2 regions of the Komagataeibacter sp. FNDCF1 genome follow, and region 1 is predicted to be linked to the other one. Evidence: riboswitches for the same ligand, from Rfam matches in the RefSeq annotation. Region 1 holds a riboswitch; the other holds the start of a gene.

The links. Region 1 has a riboswitch for cobalamin ahead of LDL32_RS10995 (carbohydrate porin). Riboswitches for the same ligand answer to the same signal wherever they lie in the genome.
Region 2: it holds a riboswitch for cobalamin, as region 1 does, so the genes downstream of both, LDL32_RS10460 (CbtA family protein) here and LDL32_RS10995 (carbohydrate porin) in region 1, are expected to answer to the same signal.

What each region holds. Positions count from the first base shown of each region.
Region 1 is NZ_JAIWOT010000001.1:2,318,238-2,325,835, reverse strand. Features, by position in the region: gene phoU (phosphate signaling complex protein PhoU) at 1-169, shown strand, start outside; gene LDL32_RS11010 (response regulator) at 166-891, shown strand; gene LDL32_RS11005 (peptide deformylase) at 888-1,397, opposite strand; gene LDL32_RS11000 (hypothetical protein) at 1,418-2,050, opposite strand; gene LDL32_RS10995 (carbohydrate porin) at 2,277-3,776, opposite strand; cobalamin riboswitch at 3,999-4,225, opposite strand; gene LDL32_RS10990 (ribokinase) at 4,256-5,200, opposite strand; gene LDL32_RS10985 (23S rRNA (adenine(2030)-N(6))-methyltransferase RlmJ) at 5,284-6,135, opposite strand; gene LDL32_RS10980 (YidH family protein) at 6,390-6,773, opposite strand; gene LDL32_RS10975 (ketosteroid isomerase-related protein) at 6,848-7,258, opposite strand; gene LDL32_RS10970 (carbon-nitrogen hydrolase family protein) at 7,289-7,598, opposite strand, start outside.
Region 2 is NZ_JAIWOT010000001.1:2,209,909-2,217,506, reverse strand. Features, by position in the region: gene LDL32_RS10490 (DUF3597 domain-containing protein) at 40-444, opposite strand; gene ahcY (adenosylhomocysteinase) at 522-1,820, opposite strand; gene LDL32_RS10480 (dipeptidase) at 1,901-2,932, opposite strand; gene LDL32_RS10475 (aldo/keto reductase) at 3,127-3,960, shown strand; gene LDL32_RS10470 (transglycosylase SLT domain-containing protein) at 4,204-5,253, shown strand; gene LDL32_RS10465 (peroxiredoxin) at 5,304-5,921, shown strand; cobalamin riboswitch at 5,952-6,099, shown strand; gene LDL32_RS10460 (CbtA family protein) at 6,165-6,890, shown strand; gene LDL32_RS10455 (lysophospholipid acyltransferase family protein) at 7,041-7,598, shown strand, end outside.

The DNA.
Region 1 (7,598 bases):
CAACATCGGCGCCTGCACCCACCTGCTGTTCATTGCCAAGAACCTTGAGCGTATCGGCGATCACGCCACCAATATTGCCGAGCGCGTGTACTACACGGCAACCGGCGAGATCCTGCCGGTGGTTCGCCCGCGCGGCAGCTTTTCGGGGCAGGGGAGCCAGGTGCCGTGAACCCGCAGGTTGACCGGCCGCTGCGCATTCTTGTGGCCGAGGATGATGCCGCCCTGTCCGTCATGCTGTCCTACAACCTTGAAGCGGCGGGGCATGCCGTCATGCCGGTGGACAACGGCCTGGACGCCCTGCGGGAGGTAACGGAGTGGAAGCCCGATCTGGTGCTGCTGGACTGGATGATGCCGGGCCTGTCCGGGGTGGATCTGTGCCGCAGGCTGCGCATGGCCACGGCCACGCGTTACCTGCCGGTCATCATGCTGACCGCGCGGGGGGAGGAGCATGATTCCATCCATGCGCTCGATACCGGGGCGGATGACTATCTGGTCAAGCCATGCGGGATGGATGTGTTGCATGCGCGCGTGCGTGCCGTCATGCGGCGGTGCGCCGGACGTGGGGCGGCGGACCAGCATGCCGATGTGCTCGGCTTTGCCGACATAACGGTGGACCATGGTGGCCGCCGGGTCACGCGGGGCGGGAGTACCATCGCCCTTGGCCCCACCGAATACCGGATCCTGCTGCACCTGCTGCGCAACCCGCGCCGGGTGTTCTCACGCGCGGAAATCCTGGCCGCCGCGTGGGATGACCGCATCCATGTGGAGGAACGCACGGTGGATGTACACATCCGCAGGCTGCGTCTCGCCCTGAATGCCAATGGAGGGGCGGACCTGATCCGTACCGTACGCTCCAGCGGCTACATGCTTGATGATGGCAGGGTGGACTAGCCAGCCCCGTTCAGGCGCGCCTGTCGGCTGTAGCGCTTCATTGCCCGGTCGCGCCGCAGGGGGGAGAGGCGGCGCGTCCAGAAAATGCCGTTGATCTGGTCAATTTCGTGCTGCAGGCAGACCGCCAGCAGCCCCCCGGCTTCCTCTTCCATCATGATGCCATCCAGCCCGGTATGGCGCACCCGCACGCGTGCGGGGCGGGTGACGGGAGCATGGATGCCGGGCATGGACACGCTGCCTTCTTCCGCCGTGGCGGTTTCGGTATTGTGCCAGATGATGTCGGGGTTGGCGTAGATGCGCGGGCCGGGGCCATCGGGCAGGTCAATCACCACCAGCCGCAGCGGAATGCCGACGTGACATGCCGTGATGCCTATGCCCGGTGCGGCATGCATGGTCTCCAGCAGGTCACGCGCCAGTTGCGCGGTCCGTGCGCTGGTGGCGTCAACAGGATCGGCCACCTGCTGCAGGCAGGCATGCGGGAAGCGGATGAGCGGCAGGATGGCCATGGCGCGGCATATGGCTCCGTTCAGTACAGGAAGGGACCGTTATCGTCCGGGCTGACATTCGTGTAGTACGGAATGTAGAAGTTCATGCCAAACGGGCTGTAGGTATGGTCCACCCCCGATACGGGGCGCATCGGCTTGACATTGTGTTCGGCCAGACAGTCGTACAGCGTCTCGCGCAGGTGCTGGGTGTCCCTGTCCGATTTGGGTGTACCGAAGAACAGGTCATGGGCGTAGGGTTTGCACGCCTGTGGCGTGTGTTCGTAATAGGTGGCGTAGCGTTCCTGCCTGTTCCTGCTGATATCGGCATCCGATACCCACTGGTGGCTGGCGGCGGTGGTTGTCCATATTTCCTTCCAGCCCGTGCGCATGTGGGGCAGGCGGGCAACGGCCACGCCATCCTGCCGGGTGCCGTCCTGGCGCAGCAGCGTGCCGTGGCAGGACATGACCTGCATGTGGTCGTTATAGACGGCGCTTTTTATCGTGCCATCCTCAAAATGCCGGGCGGGGGATGCGCCGGGCGTGGTCTGGTTGGCAATGGCCACGATGGCGGATGCCACGGCGGGCTGCTGGCAGTAATTCACCATCGGGCGGGGCGTGTGCTGCGCGCAGGCGGCCATACCAAGCGGAAGACATAAAGCAACAAGACGGCGCAATGGTTCTTATCCTTTTTACATTGCGGCACATGGTGATTTCACATGCCCGTGCCATCCGGGGTACAGGAGGGAACACGCCCCCACAACAAGATAAATTTACAAGCCCGGTCTGTGCTTTTGTCTTCTCTTGTCTTCTGGAAGATGACGGGCGGCAGCACTGCCATTCCCTGTCACGGACAGGCCACCCGTCCGGTTGCCATCCTCCTTCACGGGACAGTCGCGCAGGTCAGAAATTTACGCTGGCATGCAGTCCGAATACCGCCTCGTTCCCCGTGCGGCACCAGGGATATGACGGGTCGCTGCCCCCGCCGGCGGGATGCCAGACGTACTGGAAGTCAGGCTGCATCACCATCCATGGCGTGACCTGTGCCTGATAGGTCAGTTCCAGATGGTTCTCGTTGCCCTGCACCAGTGACCCGCTGGTGCGGTCGTATGCGCGCTGGCCCGAACTGGCGCGGCCGATGCCCCAGCCCAGGCCGATGGTGTCGTTGTCGCGACCGCGGAACGGGGCCTTCAGGTTCACGCCCGCGTCAATGGCGAAGCTGATCATGTTGCGGTCGCCGCTGTTGCCGGTGGCGCGCGCGAACACGCCTAGCGAGCGGGCGGAGGTAAGCGAGGGACGCCAGACCATCTGGTCGATGATGCCGTAGACCATCCAGTTGCCCCGGTCCCAGCGCGGGGTGCCGCCACTGGCGCCGAGCGACTGGCCCTGGGTGTTGTAGCGGTAATCGGGAAATTTTGCAGTGTCGTAATAGCCACCCAGCTTGTACACGCCCGGCAGGCCGGGATTTTTTGTGACGTTGGACATGTCATCGGGCTGGGGGTTGAGCGCGTATTGCAGTTCGGTGATCAGCAGCGCGCCGGTGCCCATGTTGAACCGGGTGCCGCTGCCATCATTGGTGGTCTGGTTGGTGGGATCGACCGGGTTGCCGCCCTGGATGCCAAAGGAGTTGGAGCGGTTGCCCGGCGGGTTGTCATCGGCGGCGGCGAACATGAAGGTGAATTTCTCGCTCGGGCGGTAGCGGATGCGCACGGCGGGCGAGGACAGCGGCCAGGACGGGCCGCCCCCATACAGGTTGACCGATGGCGCCATGGGCCAGCCGAAATTGGCATTGAGGTAGAGCGCCCCGTAATCGCTGATCAGGAATTCGGTATCAAGGTCCTGCTGGCCGATCTTCACGTCCAGTTTCCCCCCGAGGAAGGACTGCTGGTACCACAGTTCGAACAGGCGGGTGGAGCGGTCGGCCTCGAACCCGCTTACGGGGTTGAAGTTGTTCAGGTGATCCTGCGAGATGGAGCGCCCGCGCGTCTGCAGCGCGCTGACATTGAACAGCCCGCCCTTCAGGCCGAAGAGCTTTTCGAGATCGACGGTCAGTGTCGGCATTGTCACGCCATCATAGGCGGGGCCGGTGCCTGATCCCTGTCCATCGCCATTGGTGCTGGGGGTGCCGCCGGTGGCGTTGCCCCACAGTTCATCCACTTCCTGAATGTCGAAGCTGATGCCGTGCCTGTACAGCCACGGCCGGGCCCCACCCATGTCACCCAGCAGGTTGCCGCTGGTGTCCGGCCTGTCCTCACCGGCGGTCTTCTCCTGCGCATCGGCCTGCGCGCGCTGGGACTCACGCACCGTTGCCGGGTCGATCTGCTGGATCAGCGGTGTGGAATTGCCCAGGCGGGCGCGCCCGTCGGCAATCTGGGTGCGGGGGACCTGCGCGTGGGCAGTCATGGCGCAGGTGCAGGCTGCAAGTACAGCGCATGGCAGGGCCGTGCGCTGTTGCGGCGTATGGAATATCTTCATGAAAGGGAACATCCCGTCAGGATGGGTCCGGCCCCGATGGAACCGGAAGACTGGCAGCCCCATGCCGGTGCCGCCGCTGGTGCGGTGTAACGGGATTTCAGGTAATCTGGCGCATGCTCTGGCATCCATCTCCGGTCAGGCCCGCCCGGCGACATGGTAAAGGACAACGGCAGGTCTCCTGGCTTGCGGGTCCTTGCATGTCATCCCCCTTCCCGGCCGGGGCCAGTGGTTGCTGCGGCTGCAGCGCCGGATGACGTACTCTCCGCCTACAGTTGCGGGTACAGCTGCCGACTGCGTCCCCGGGCATTCACCCTGCCGGAACTGACGGCATTCCCTTTCTCACCCGTCTGCACGGGACCGTTGACTTGTCGGGCAGGACTATAGCGTTTCCCGATAAGTGTGCAAGATCATGCTTCTGGCTGCTGCGCCAGCAGGGCCTTCACCTCCGGCATCGTGGGGGCGGCCTGCGCCGCGCCCGCGCGCGTCGTGGCCAGCGCGCCGCATGCGGCGGCAAGGCGCACGGCCTGACCCGGCGTGGCGCCCCCCACCAGTGCCGTGGCCAGCCCCGCGTTGAAGCAGTCACCTGCCGCCACCGTATCAATGGCATGAACCCGGAAGGGTGGCACGAACCCCTGCGCGCCGGGCGCGGAATAGACCACACCCCTGTGCCCCAGCTTGATGATAGCGGTGCCTACGCCGCGTCCGTGCAGGATGCGCGCGGCGGCAAGGGCCGTTGTTTCATCCACGGGCATGACGCCGGTCAGGGCAGCGGTTTCGTGTTCGTTGGGGGTCAGGATATCGGCCAGCGCCCAGAGTGCGTCCGGCAGGCCATGCGCGGGGACGGGGGCCGGATCCAGCATGACCGGTATGGCATGCGCCCGCGCGTGGCGCGCCACGGCCAGCATGAGGTCGGGGTCCATTTCCATCTGCATCATGACCAGTCCGGCGCCTGTCAGGGCAGGCAGGATCCGGGGGCAGGATGTGTGGGTATGCGCCATGTTCGCACCGCCATCCACCAGGATCTGGTTCTCGCCCGCATGGTTGATGGTGATGAAGGCCCGCCCGGTGCCCGTGGCGGCATCTTCCAGCAGCCAGCGTGTATCGACCCCGGCATCCTCCAGCGTCGTGCGTGCCATGGTGGCCAGCATGTCACGCCCGGTCCAGCCCGCCAGGGCCACGGCCCGCCCCAGCCTGGCCACTGCCATGGCCTGGTTGGCGCCCTTGCCCCCCAGCCCGGTGGCCGAGGACAGCACATGCATCGTCTCCCCCGGCCGGGCGAAACGGGTAACATGCATGACAAAATCGATATTCGTGCTGCCAATGACGGCAATATGGGCGCTTGGCGTTGACATGGCACAACCTGACACGGACCGGGAAAAAGGCAGGATCAGCCATGCCGCTGCCCGATGCAACCGTGCGGGCGCGGATTGCCGCCTTATTCTGGCACGACCCATTCCACGCTGGCCTGAGCGCCCTCATCGCCCAGAACAGGGCACAGGCTGTCCAGAATGGCGCGCGCGGTGTGATCGAACCGGAAAGGCGGGTTGGCGACCAGCAGGCCGCTGCCATTAAGCCGTGCGGGGTCAAGTGGTGGGCGCAGTGTCAGTTCAAGGGCAAGCAGGTTGCGCTGGCCCGCATCCCTGAGGCTGTTGAGGAAAGCGCGCGTCGGCGCCCGGTGCTTGATGGGGTACCAGGCGGCGACAATGCCGGTGGCAAAGCGCCGTCTGGCCGTGATGATGGCCTGCGCCAGACGGGCAAACTCATCCCTGTGTTCAAAGGGCGGGTCCATGAGTACCAGCCCGCGTTTCGCCTGCCGGGGCGGCAGCAGGGCCGTAATGGCTTCATAGCCGTCCCGGCCGTGCACGGACACGTTGCTGTCGTGCCGGAACAGGCGGCGCAGGCTTTTCTGGTCGTCGGGGTGGAGTTCACAGCAGGTCAGCGTATCGCCGGGGCGAAGCATGCGGGCGACGACGGTGGGGGAGCCGGGATAGAACAGCCTGCCGTCATGCGCCCCGATCACGGCCCTGACCATATCCAGCCATTGCCGCAGGGCGGGGGGCATTGCCGGATCGGATGGCAGGTCCAGCAGGCGGCCGATGCCGTCGCGCCATTCCCCGGTTGCCTGGGCTTCTTGCCCCGAGAGATCATACAGGCCGATACCCGCATGCGTGTCCAGCACCGCAAGGGGGGACGGCTTACGCCCCAGCGCGTCGATCAGCGCCACAAGCAGGGCGTGTTTCATGACATCGGCAAAATTGCCCGCGTGATAGCTGTGCCTGTAGTTCACCGTTTTCCTGCCCCGAAAGCCCGCACCCCAGCAGCGGGGTGCAGCGGAGTGTTAATGCATGCCGGTGTTTTTTTTCATGCCGGGCCCGGTCGGGCTGGCGGCCTGCCGATGCGCTGGCATGGCAGGGCTCGCGCCCCGGCGCATGACCGATGAAGAATGAAGGCCCCTGAATGCCGCCTGCCCTGTAAAAAGGTGGCGTTCACTGGCTGCAACGATGTGGGAAGAAGGTTCCTGATGGCGTATGCCGCAGTTCATCAGGTATGCAATACGGTATAACTCAGATAGGAGAACAGTATTATTCCAAGGAACATAAGTATTCCTATCATGAGCAGTTCACCACCACGGGCATGGCCGCTCTGTATGTCCTTGGCGTCGATTGCCGTGCGGGTCTGACGGTAACGCAACGTGGAGACCAGCATCATGGTGCCGCCCAGCACAACAAGGACCAGTCCCACCGTGTTACCCAGAACATGCCCGCCGGTGGAGAAGCGGCGCGAGGTCAGGGTAGCGGAAGCGATCTGGAGGAAAAGATCGAATTTTTCCACCAGAAAGCCAAAGGCCATGACCGCCAGTGCCGTGCGGACCCATGCGAGAAATGTCCGTTCATTCGCCGCATGATCTGTATAGCGGGGTATCATCGGGCTGGACTTTCACTATTCCGCATGGGGCGCTGGCCTGTCTTGCTGTTGGCCCTGAATGCAGGGCGGGACCTTTATTTCGAAACCTGGTCTATCCAGTCAGTCAGGTTGTAGTAATTGGAAATGCGGGCAACCTTGTTGTCCTTGATGGTGAAGAACGCGCCGGCAGGCAGGATGTAGGTCTGTCCCGCCGCAGCGGGCAGGCCTTCATCGGTGCTCAGGTATTTGCCATGGACCATGAACTCGGCAGAGGCCCGGCTGCCATCCTCGTTCACCATGACGACAATGTCCTTGATGGCTTCCCTGTAATGGGCATCCATTTTCTTCAGGAATACGCGAAAGGCGTCCTTGCCGGTTTCACGGCCGCCCTGGTTGATGTCATGCGCGACATCATCGCTCAGCAGCGCAATGAAGGCTTCATGGTCATTGGCATTGAAGGCATCGTAGTAGGACTGTATCAGTGCGCGTGTTGCCGCAACGGACATTCTGCTGTCTCCTAAATAAAGGGAAAATATTCACGAAAAGGAAAGGGCAGTCGCCTCTGGCACGGATTGTGGCCAGTCATGGCAGTTCTTCACGGCGCCATTGGTGCGGACCTGTTCAAGCGCATCGGGGGAAAGGGTGGCAAATGCCCAGTCGGCAACATCCTTTCCACCTTCCGCGATGATCCCGTCATCGGGGAAGCCGCGGTCCATCGGGCCGTAAATTCCGGCCGTGCCCCTGTTTTCATCAAGGGTGGCAAGCCATGGCGCGGCCCCGACGGTGGGGGAGACCGCAACAAAGCACTGGTTTTCCAGCGCGCGGGCGCGTGCGGAAATGCGGACC
Region 2 (7,598 bases), 110 kb from region 1:
TCTGGCCACACGCCCGCCCGTCCGCGTTTCAGCCGGGCATCATTTCATGAGTTCGGGGGAAACCTTGCCGCCATTTGCCGCCAGCTTCGCCATGACCTGCTTGATCAGCCAGACGTTCATGGAAGCGGAATCGTTCATGTCGCCCGTATAGTGCAGTTCCGTCGCCAGTTCCTTGCGCGCGGAAAGCGAGCTGTCCATGCCCAGCAGCTTCATCAGGTCGACGATGGATGTCTGCCAGTTCAGCTTTTCGGGGTTCTTGGCGGCCAGTGCGCCCAGCACCGCATCCACGTCCACCGGCTGGGCGGGAGCGGCCGCGGGGGTGGCGGCTGCCGTAGCTGCCGGGGCTGCTGCGGCAGGGGCCGCGCCGGGGGCGGCGGCCGGTGTGGCTGCCGCCGCGGTGTGGCTGCCGAAGATCTTGGACAGGATCGTACCGAAGATGCTCATGATATCGTTCTCCAGGGTAAGGTGTTCCCGGCGGGGGCCGGGAACATCATGCACAGGTTAGCGTGTCGCGCGGTTACTCAGTAACGATACAGGTCATTCTTGAACGGACCGCTGACCGGTACGCCGATATAGTCCGCCTGTTTCTCTGACAGCTTCGACAGCTGCGCGCCGACCTTGGCCAGATGCAGGAAGGCCACCTTTTCATCGAGATGCTTGGGCAGGGTATAGACCTTGTTTTCGTACTTGCCTGCCGGCGCTTCCCACAGGTCGATCTGGGCCAGCGTCTGGTTGGTGAAGGACGCGGACATGACGAAGGAGGGGTGGCCCGTCGCATTGCCCAGGTTCACCAAGCGGCCTTCGGACAGGACGATCAGGCGCTTGCCATCGGGGAAAATGACCTCATCCACCTGCGGCTTGATGTTGTCCCACTTGAAGTTGCGCAGCGCGCCGATCTGGATTTCGGAATCGAAATGCCCGATGTTGCACACGATGGCGCGGTTCTTCATCTCACGCATGTGCTCCAGCGTGATGACGTCCTCGTTGCCCGTGGCGGTCACGAAGATATCGCCGCGCGGGGCGGCATCTTCCATCGTCACGACCTCGTAGCCTTCCATCGCGGCCTGCAGCGCGCAGATGGGGTCGACTTCCGTCACCAGCACGCGGCAGCCCGCGTTGCGCAGCGATGCGGCGGAACCCTTGCCCACGTCGCCATAACCGGCAACCACGGCAACCTTGCCCGCCATCATCACGTCCGTGCCACGGCGGATCGCGTCCACCAGGCTTTCACGGCAGCCATACAGATTGTCGAACTTGGACTTCGTGACGCTGTCATTGACGTTGATGGCCGGAACCTTCAGCAGGCCCTTCTTGGCCATGTCCCACAGGCGATGCACGCCGGTCGTGGTCTCTTCGGACACGCCACGCACGTCATTGAGCATCTCGGGATATTTTTCGTGCATCAGCGTCGTCAGGTCGCCGCCATCGTCGAGGATCATGTTCGGCGTCCAGCCGTCCGGCCCCTTGATGGTCTGCTCGATGCACCACCAGAACTCTTCCTCGGACAGACCCTTCCAGGCAAAGACCGGCACGCCGGTGGCCGCGATGGCTGCTGCCGCCTGGTCCTGTGTCGAGAAGATGTTGCACGACGACCAGCGTACTGTCGCGCCCAGCGCGGTCAGCGTCTCGATCAGGACGGCGGTCTGGATCGTCATGTGCAGGCACCCGGCGATGCGCGCGCCCTTCAGCGGCTTGGACTCGCCCTTTTCCTCACGGAGCGCCATGAGACCGGGCATTTCACCTTCCGCGATGGAAATTTCCTTGCGGCCCCATTCGGCGAGGGAGATGTCCTTGACCTTGTAGTCGGTGCTGGTGGTCATTTTTTATCCTGTGTCTGTCAATTCGGCACAGGATATAGCCGTTCGTGCGCGACTGATCCAGAGCAGGCGGCATTTCATGTTCACGCCATCGTGCGGGCGACCTCTTCCGCCTGTTTCAGGATGCGCAGGAAATTCTCGCCCCACAGTGCGGCGATCTGGCCGTTGTCATAGCCCCGGCTGCGCAGTTCCGCCGTCAGATTGCCGGACTGGGAGGCATCGGCCCAGCCGCGTATGCCGCCCCCGCCATCGAAATCGGACGAGATGCCGACATGGTCGATACCGATTCGTTTTACCGCATAATCGATATGGTCCACGAAGTCGGCCACTGTGACCGGGCGCATCTCGCGCACGTCACGCGGGCGCAGGAAGGCATCCATCGCGGTAATATGGATCACCCCGCCGCAGGCCTTCAGCGCATCAAGCTGGCCATCATCAAGGTTGCGCGGGTGGTCGCACAGCGCCCGCACGCATGAATGGCTGGCAAAGACCGGCGCGCGGGACAGTTCCGCCGCCTGCATCATCGTTGTGCGCGCGGTGTGCGATACGTCGACCAGCATGCCCAGGCGGTTCATCTCGGTGATCGCGTCCCGCCCCAGCGCGGACAGGCCGCCATGCAGGCTGTCGGGATCGTTGAGGTGGTGCATGGGCCGTGCCGAATCGGCCAGCTGGTTGTGGCCGTTATGGGTCAGGGTCATGTAGCGTGCGCCCAGGGCGCGGAAGCGCGCGATGAGCGAGAGATCCTCCCCCATCGCATAGCCGTTCTCCACTGCCGGGATGATGGCGATGTCACCCGCCGCATGGGCCGTGCGCACCGCTGCCGCCGTATCGCATACCTGCACGCCCGCATTCTCGCCCGTGCGGGCGATCACGCCCAGCATGTCCAGCGCCCGAGCGCTGGCCGCCGCATGGCCGGCGGCATCGCGCGCATCCTGCCCCACATAGGCGACAAGGCAGGCCGCCCCCAGTCCGCCTGCCCGCATGCGCGGCAGGTCCACCCGGCGCGAGGGCGCGCCGGTGGCGAAGTCACCCCGGTCGGGCCACGGAATGTCGACATGCGTATCGATGGTCAGGAGCGTGGGGTGGGGGGTGGCGTGCGGGGATGGATCGGTCATGGGGTCTCCCTCTCTGGATGGTGATAATGAACCACATGCAACCCGGTCCTGAAAACTGGGCATAAACCGAAACCTGCTTTCTGCCGTTAGGCTTGTCAGCGGCGACCCACGTCCTGCCCCGGCCCGGTTGCCACCCTGCCGTCCATGCGACGGGGTCCCCTGTGTGGTCGGGCGCGTCTGACGAAGGAACCACCATGACCACCATTCCCCTGCTTACCCTTAACGATGGGCATCGTATTCCCGCCATGGGTTTCGGCACCTATCCCCTTGACAACCCGCAGGCCGAGGCCGCGGTGCGCGAGGCGCTGACGGCGGGCTACCGCCTGTTCGACACGGCATCGCGCTACGGCAATGAAAGTGGTGTGGGCACCGGGCTGGTCAGCTTTGATGTGGGGCGGGAAGATATTTTCGTCACCACCAAGCTGCGTGGGTCCGACCAAGGGTTTGACAGCACGCTGCGCGCATTTGATGCCAGTCTCGCGCGGCTGAAGATGAGCTATGTCGACCTCTACCTGATTCACTGGCCCCTGCCGATGAAGGACCAGTATGTCGAAAGCTGGAAGGCGATGATCCGCCTGCGCGACGAGGGGCGGGTGCGCTCGATCGGCGTGTCCAACTTCCTGCCCGAGCACCTGCAGCGCCTTGTGGATGAAACCGGGGTGACACCCGCAGTCAACCAGATTGAAATGCATGCGGATTTTGCCCAGGGCACGCTGCTGGCCATGCATGAAAAGATGGGCATCCTGACCGAAGCCTGGAGCCCGCTGGGCCGCGGCAAGCTGCTGGAAAACCCGGTAGTGCAGCGTGTGGCGTCCCGGCATGGCAAGTCCACGGCCCAGGTCCTGCTGCGCTGGGTCATCGACCGCGGTGCGGTCCCCATTCCCAAAAGCGCGCACCCCGAACGCATGCGGGCCAACCTGCACGCTTTCGATTTCCAGCTGACTGCGGACGACATGCGTGACCTCGCCACGCTGGACAGCCCGCACAACCGTACCGGCGGCGATCCCGCCACCTATGTGGAGGAATGATCCTTACGCCTGCGCCCGTGTCCGTCTCGTGGTGTGACGGCAGGCCAGGATTGCACAAGCGCAGGCCGGCCTGTTATGGTGCGCCGCCCGTCCCGTCGGGCGGGCCGTACCGGCACGTCCGCCATGGGAGCATGGGCGGCATGAGCGGGATCACGGCACCACATGGCAGCAACGCAGGCAGTCGCGGCATCTGACGGAGGGCGCGCGCCCTCTCCATCGTCTTCCCCATCCTGCCGGCGCGCCATGCGGTGGCTGGCGCTGGGTCTGGCCGGTGCGCTGGCAGCCTGCGCCAGCAGCGGCCCTCGCGAAATGAGTGAGGAGCAGATGATCCACGAGGCCGATTCCTATCGCGCCCGTGCCCATACCAGCTACGCCCCGCCCGGCCCGCCGGAGGACCCCTGGGGCCCCTATATCAATGAAGCCTCGCAGCGTTTCGATGTGCCGGCGATCTGGATCCGGCAGGTCATGCAGCGCGAGTCGGGGGGGCAGCTTTACCGCAATGGGGAATTCGTCACCTCGCTGCCCGGCGCGATGGGGCTCATGCAGCTCATGCCCCCCACCTATGACGAAATGCGTGCGCGCTACAGTCTCGGCCCCGATGCGTTCGAGCCGCACGACAATATCGTGGCAGGCACCGCCTATATCCGCGAGATGTACGACATCTACGGCTCCCCCGGTTTCCTGGCCGCCTATAACAGCGGGCCCGGACGGCTGGATGATTTTCTTGACCGCTACCACACCCTGCCCAAGGAAACGCGCGATTACGTGGCCTCCATCGGGCCGAAAATCGCCGGAAGTTCGCCGGTCAACCGCTCACAGGCCGACCTGCTGATCGAATCGCGCGCCTTTGCCCGCGCCCAGGCCGCCCAGAACAGCCGGGGCGGGCGCAGCCGGGGCCGCCAGCTGCTGGCCTCCGTGCCCGGTGGCACCGCAGCCGATACCCCCCCGCCCGAGGCGGCGGCCGTACGGGCGGCATGGAGCGCGCGTGAGCAGAGCGGCATCGTACCCATGGCCGCGGCCGGCACCCAGCCCGGCGTGATCACCATGGCGACTGGCCATGGCTGGATGGTGCAGGTCGGGGCCTATGGCTCGGCCGGGCAGGCGGAACATGCGGCAGGGCAGGCACGGGCCAGGATTTCGGCCAGCGGGGTGCATACGCAGGTCGCAAGCGTTGCATCGCATCATGGTCATGTCTATCGTGCAAGGCTGACCGGCCTATCGCACGAGGCTGCGGAACAGGCCTGCCAGAAGCTGGGTGGCTCCGGCTGCCAGGTCCTGCCGCCAGCCACATGATGGCCCGGCCACATGATGGCATTGACCCCGTATCCGGGGTGTGAGGAACCATGAGGTATTTTTACAGGCGTTCCCGCTGGTCCCTGCCGGGGCTGTGCCTTCCGCTTGTGGGTGTGATGGCGTTCGCGGGCTTCATCTGCTTTTCCCCCGCGCGCGCGGCCCTGCCGGTTGGCAGTCAGGCGCCCCTGTTCGATGCACAGGCCACGCGCAATGGCAGCGAGTTCAGTTTCCGCCTGGCCGATGCGCTGCGGCAGGGGCCGGTGGTGCTGTATTTCTATCCGGCCGCCTTTACCCGTGGCTGCACCATCGAAGCGCATGAATTCGCCGATGCGATGGACCAGTACAAGGCGCTGGGGGCCTCGGTCATCGGCGTGTCCACCGATGACATGCCGACACTGGACCGCTTTTCGGTCAGCGAGGGGCATGGCCGCTTCCCCGTCGCGGCCGACCCGCAGGGCCAGATCGCACGACTGTATGACAGCCGCCTGCCGCTGCTCAACCGCGCCAGCCGCACATCCTATGTCATCGCCCCCGATGGCAAGGTGGTGTACGCCTACAGCGCCCTGTCTCCCAACGGACATGTCGGCCGCACGCTCGATGCGTTGCGGCAGTGGCGCGCGGCACAGGGCAGTGCCAGCCCGGTTTCCCTGCCACCAGCGGCAAAATAGGGTGCATGCCCCTTTGTGTTTGACTTGGGGGCAGGGCGCGTTATTGACTGATCCCGCGTCATCCGCAGGGGAGAAGCCGGTGTGAAACCGGCACGGTCGCGCCACTGTATACCGCGTGTCGCATGCGGAAGTCAGACCTCTCCGGCGGATCAGGATATCATTCCGTTACGGGACGCGCTTTCCCGACAGGAGCTCTGAACCCATGTCCCTTTCATTCCCCCCTGCGCGCCACGGTGCCGCCTGATGGCCGGCCGTCTTCTGCTGCGTGGCATGCTGGCCGGCATCCTTGCCGCCTGTCTTGCCTTCCTTTTCGCCCGGGTGTTCGGGGAACCGCAGGTCAATCTGGCCATTGCCTTTGAATCGGCACGGGATGCCGCCGCCGGTGAACCGCCGGAGCCTGAACTGATCAGCCGTGGGGTGCAGGCCACCTTTGGCATGCTGACGGCCGCCATCATGTATGGCGCGGCCTATGGCGGGCTGTTCTCGCTGGTATTTGCCGCCGCCTACGGGCGGCTTGGCCGCTTTTCGCCACGCATGCTGGCCCTGCTGCTGGCGGGGGCGGGTTTCCTTGCGGTGGTGCTGGTGCCGGGCCTGAAATACCCGGCCAATCCCCCCGCCGTGGGCCAGCCCGCAACCCTCGGGCTGCGCACCGCGACCTATTTCGAGATGGTCATCTTCTCGCTCTGTGCCCTGACGCTGGCCGTGCTGGCGGGCCGCAAGCTGGCGGCAGGCCTGGGCAACTGGGGGGGCACGCTATGTGGCGCGGCACTGTTCGTGGTGCTGGTTGCCGTGTTGCAGGCCGTGCTGCCCGACTTCAATGAAGTGCCTGACAATTTTCCCGCCAGCGTGCTGTGGCGCTTCCGTGAAGCGGCGCTGGGCATGCAGCTGGTACTGTGGGGGGGACTCGGGCTGCTGTTCGGTGTCATGGCCGACCGCATGCTGGCGCGCCGGTCCGTCCGTTACGGCTGAGTATACGCAGGCCCCGGCGTGCGGCCTGCCGACGGGGAGGGACGAAGCGTGACGGTGGCCGGGCGCGGCGTTGCATGCATGGCACGCCAGCCGCCCGCCCCGTCTGCCCCATATTGTCGCACGCCATGATGAAGGGCTATGGATAGGCGCATGATCGCCGATTTCATCCGCCGTCTTGCCCGGCGCCGTTCTTCATCGCCCGTCCAGTCCCGGCCTGCGCCGCGTGCCGCGCGTCAGGTGATTGCGCCCGAAGCCGGTTCGGTTGCAGCGCATGCCATTGCAACCGCGACGGTCGTGCCGTCGGGGCGCGCGCGCGCATGCATGCGCACCGCACGCGGGGTGGGCAGGCTTGCGGCCATTACCGTCTGGGTTCCGCTCTCGGTCGGGTTCGAGGCGGTGCTGCTGCTGGTGCCCGGCACAGCCAAGATCCGCTGGACGCGCATGGTCTGGGGCGGGCTGTGCCTGCTGCTGTCGCTGCGCATACGGGTGGTTGGCCGCAGGGCGGGCGGCGTGGGCGGGCGCAGGGCGCGCCAGCGTGGCGAGCGGCCCGTCATCTATGTGTCCAACCATTCCACATGGCTTGACGTGCCAGTGCTGGGCACGGTGCTGCCCTCCAATTTCGTGGCCAAGGGCGATATCGAGGGCTGGCCCATCATGGGGCTGGTCTCGCGCATTGGCCGGACCATATTCGTCAGCCGCCAGCGCAGC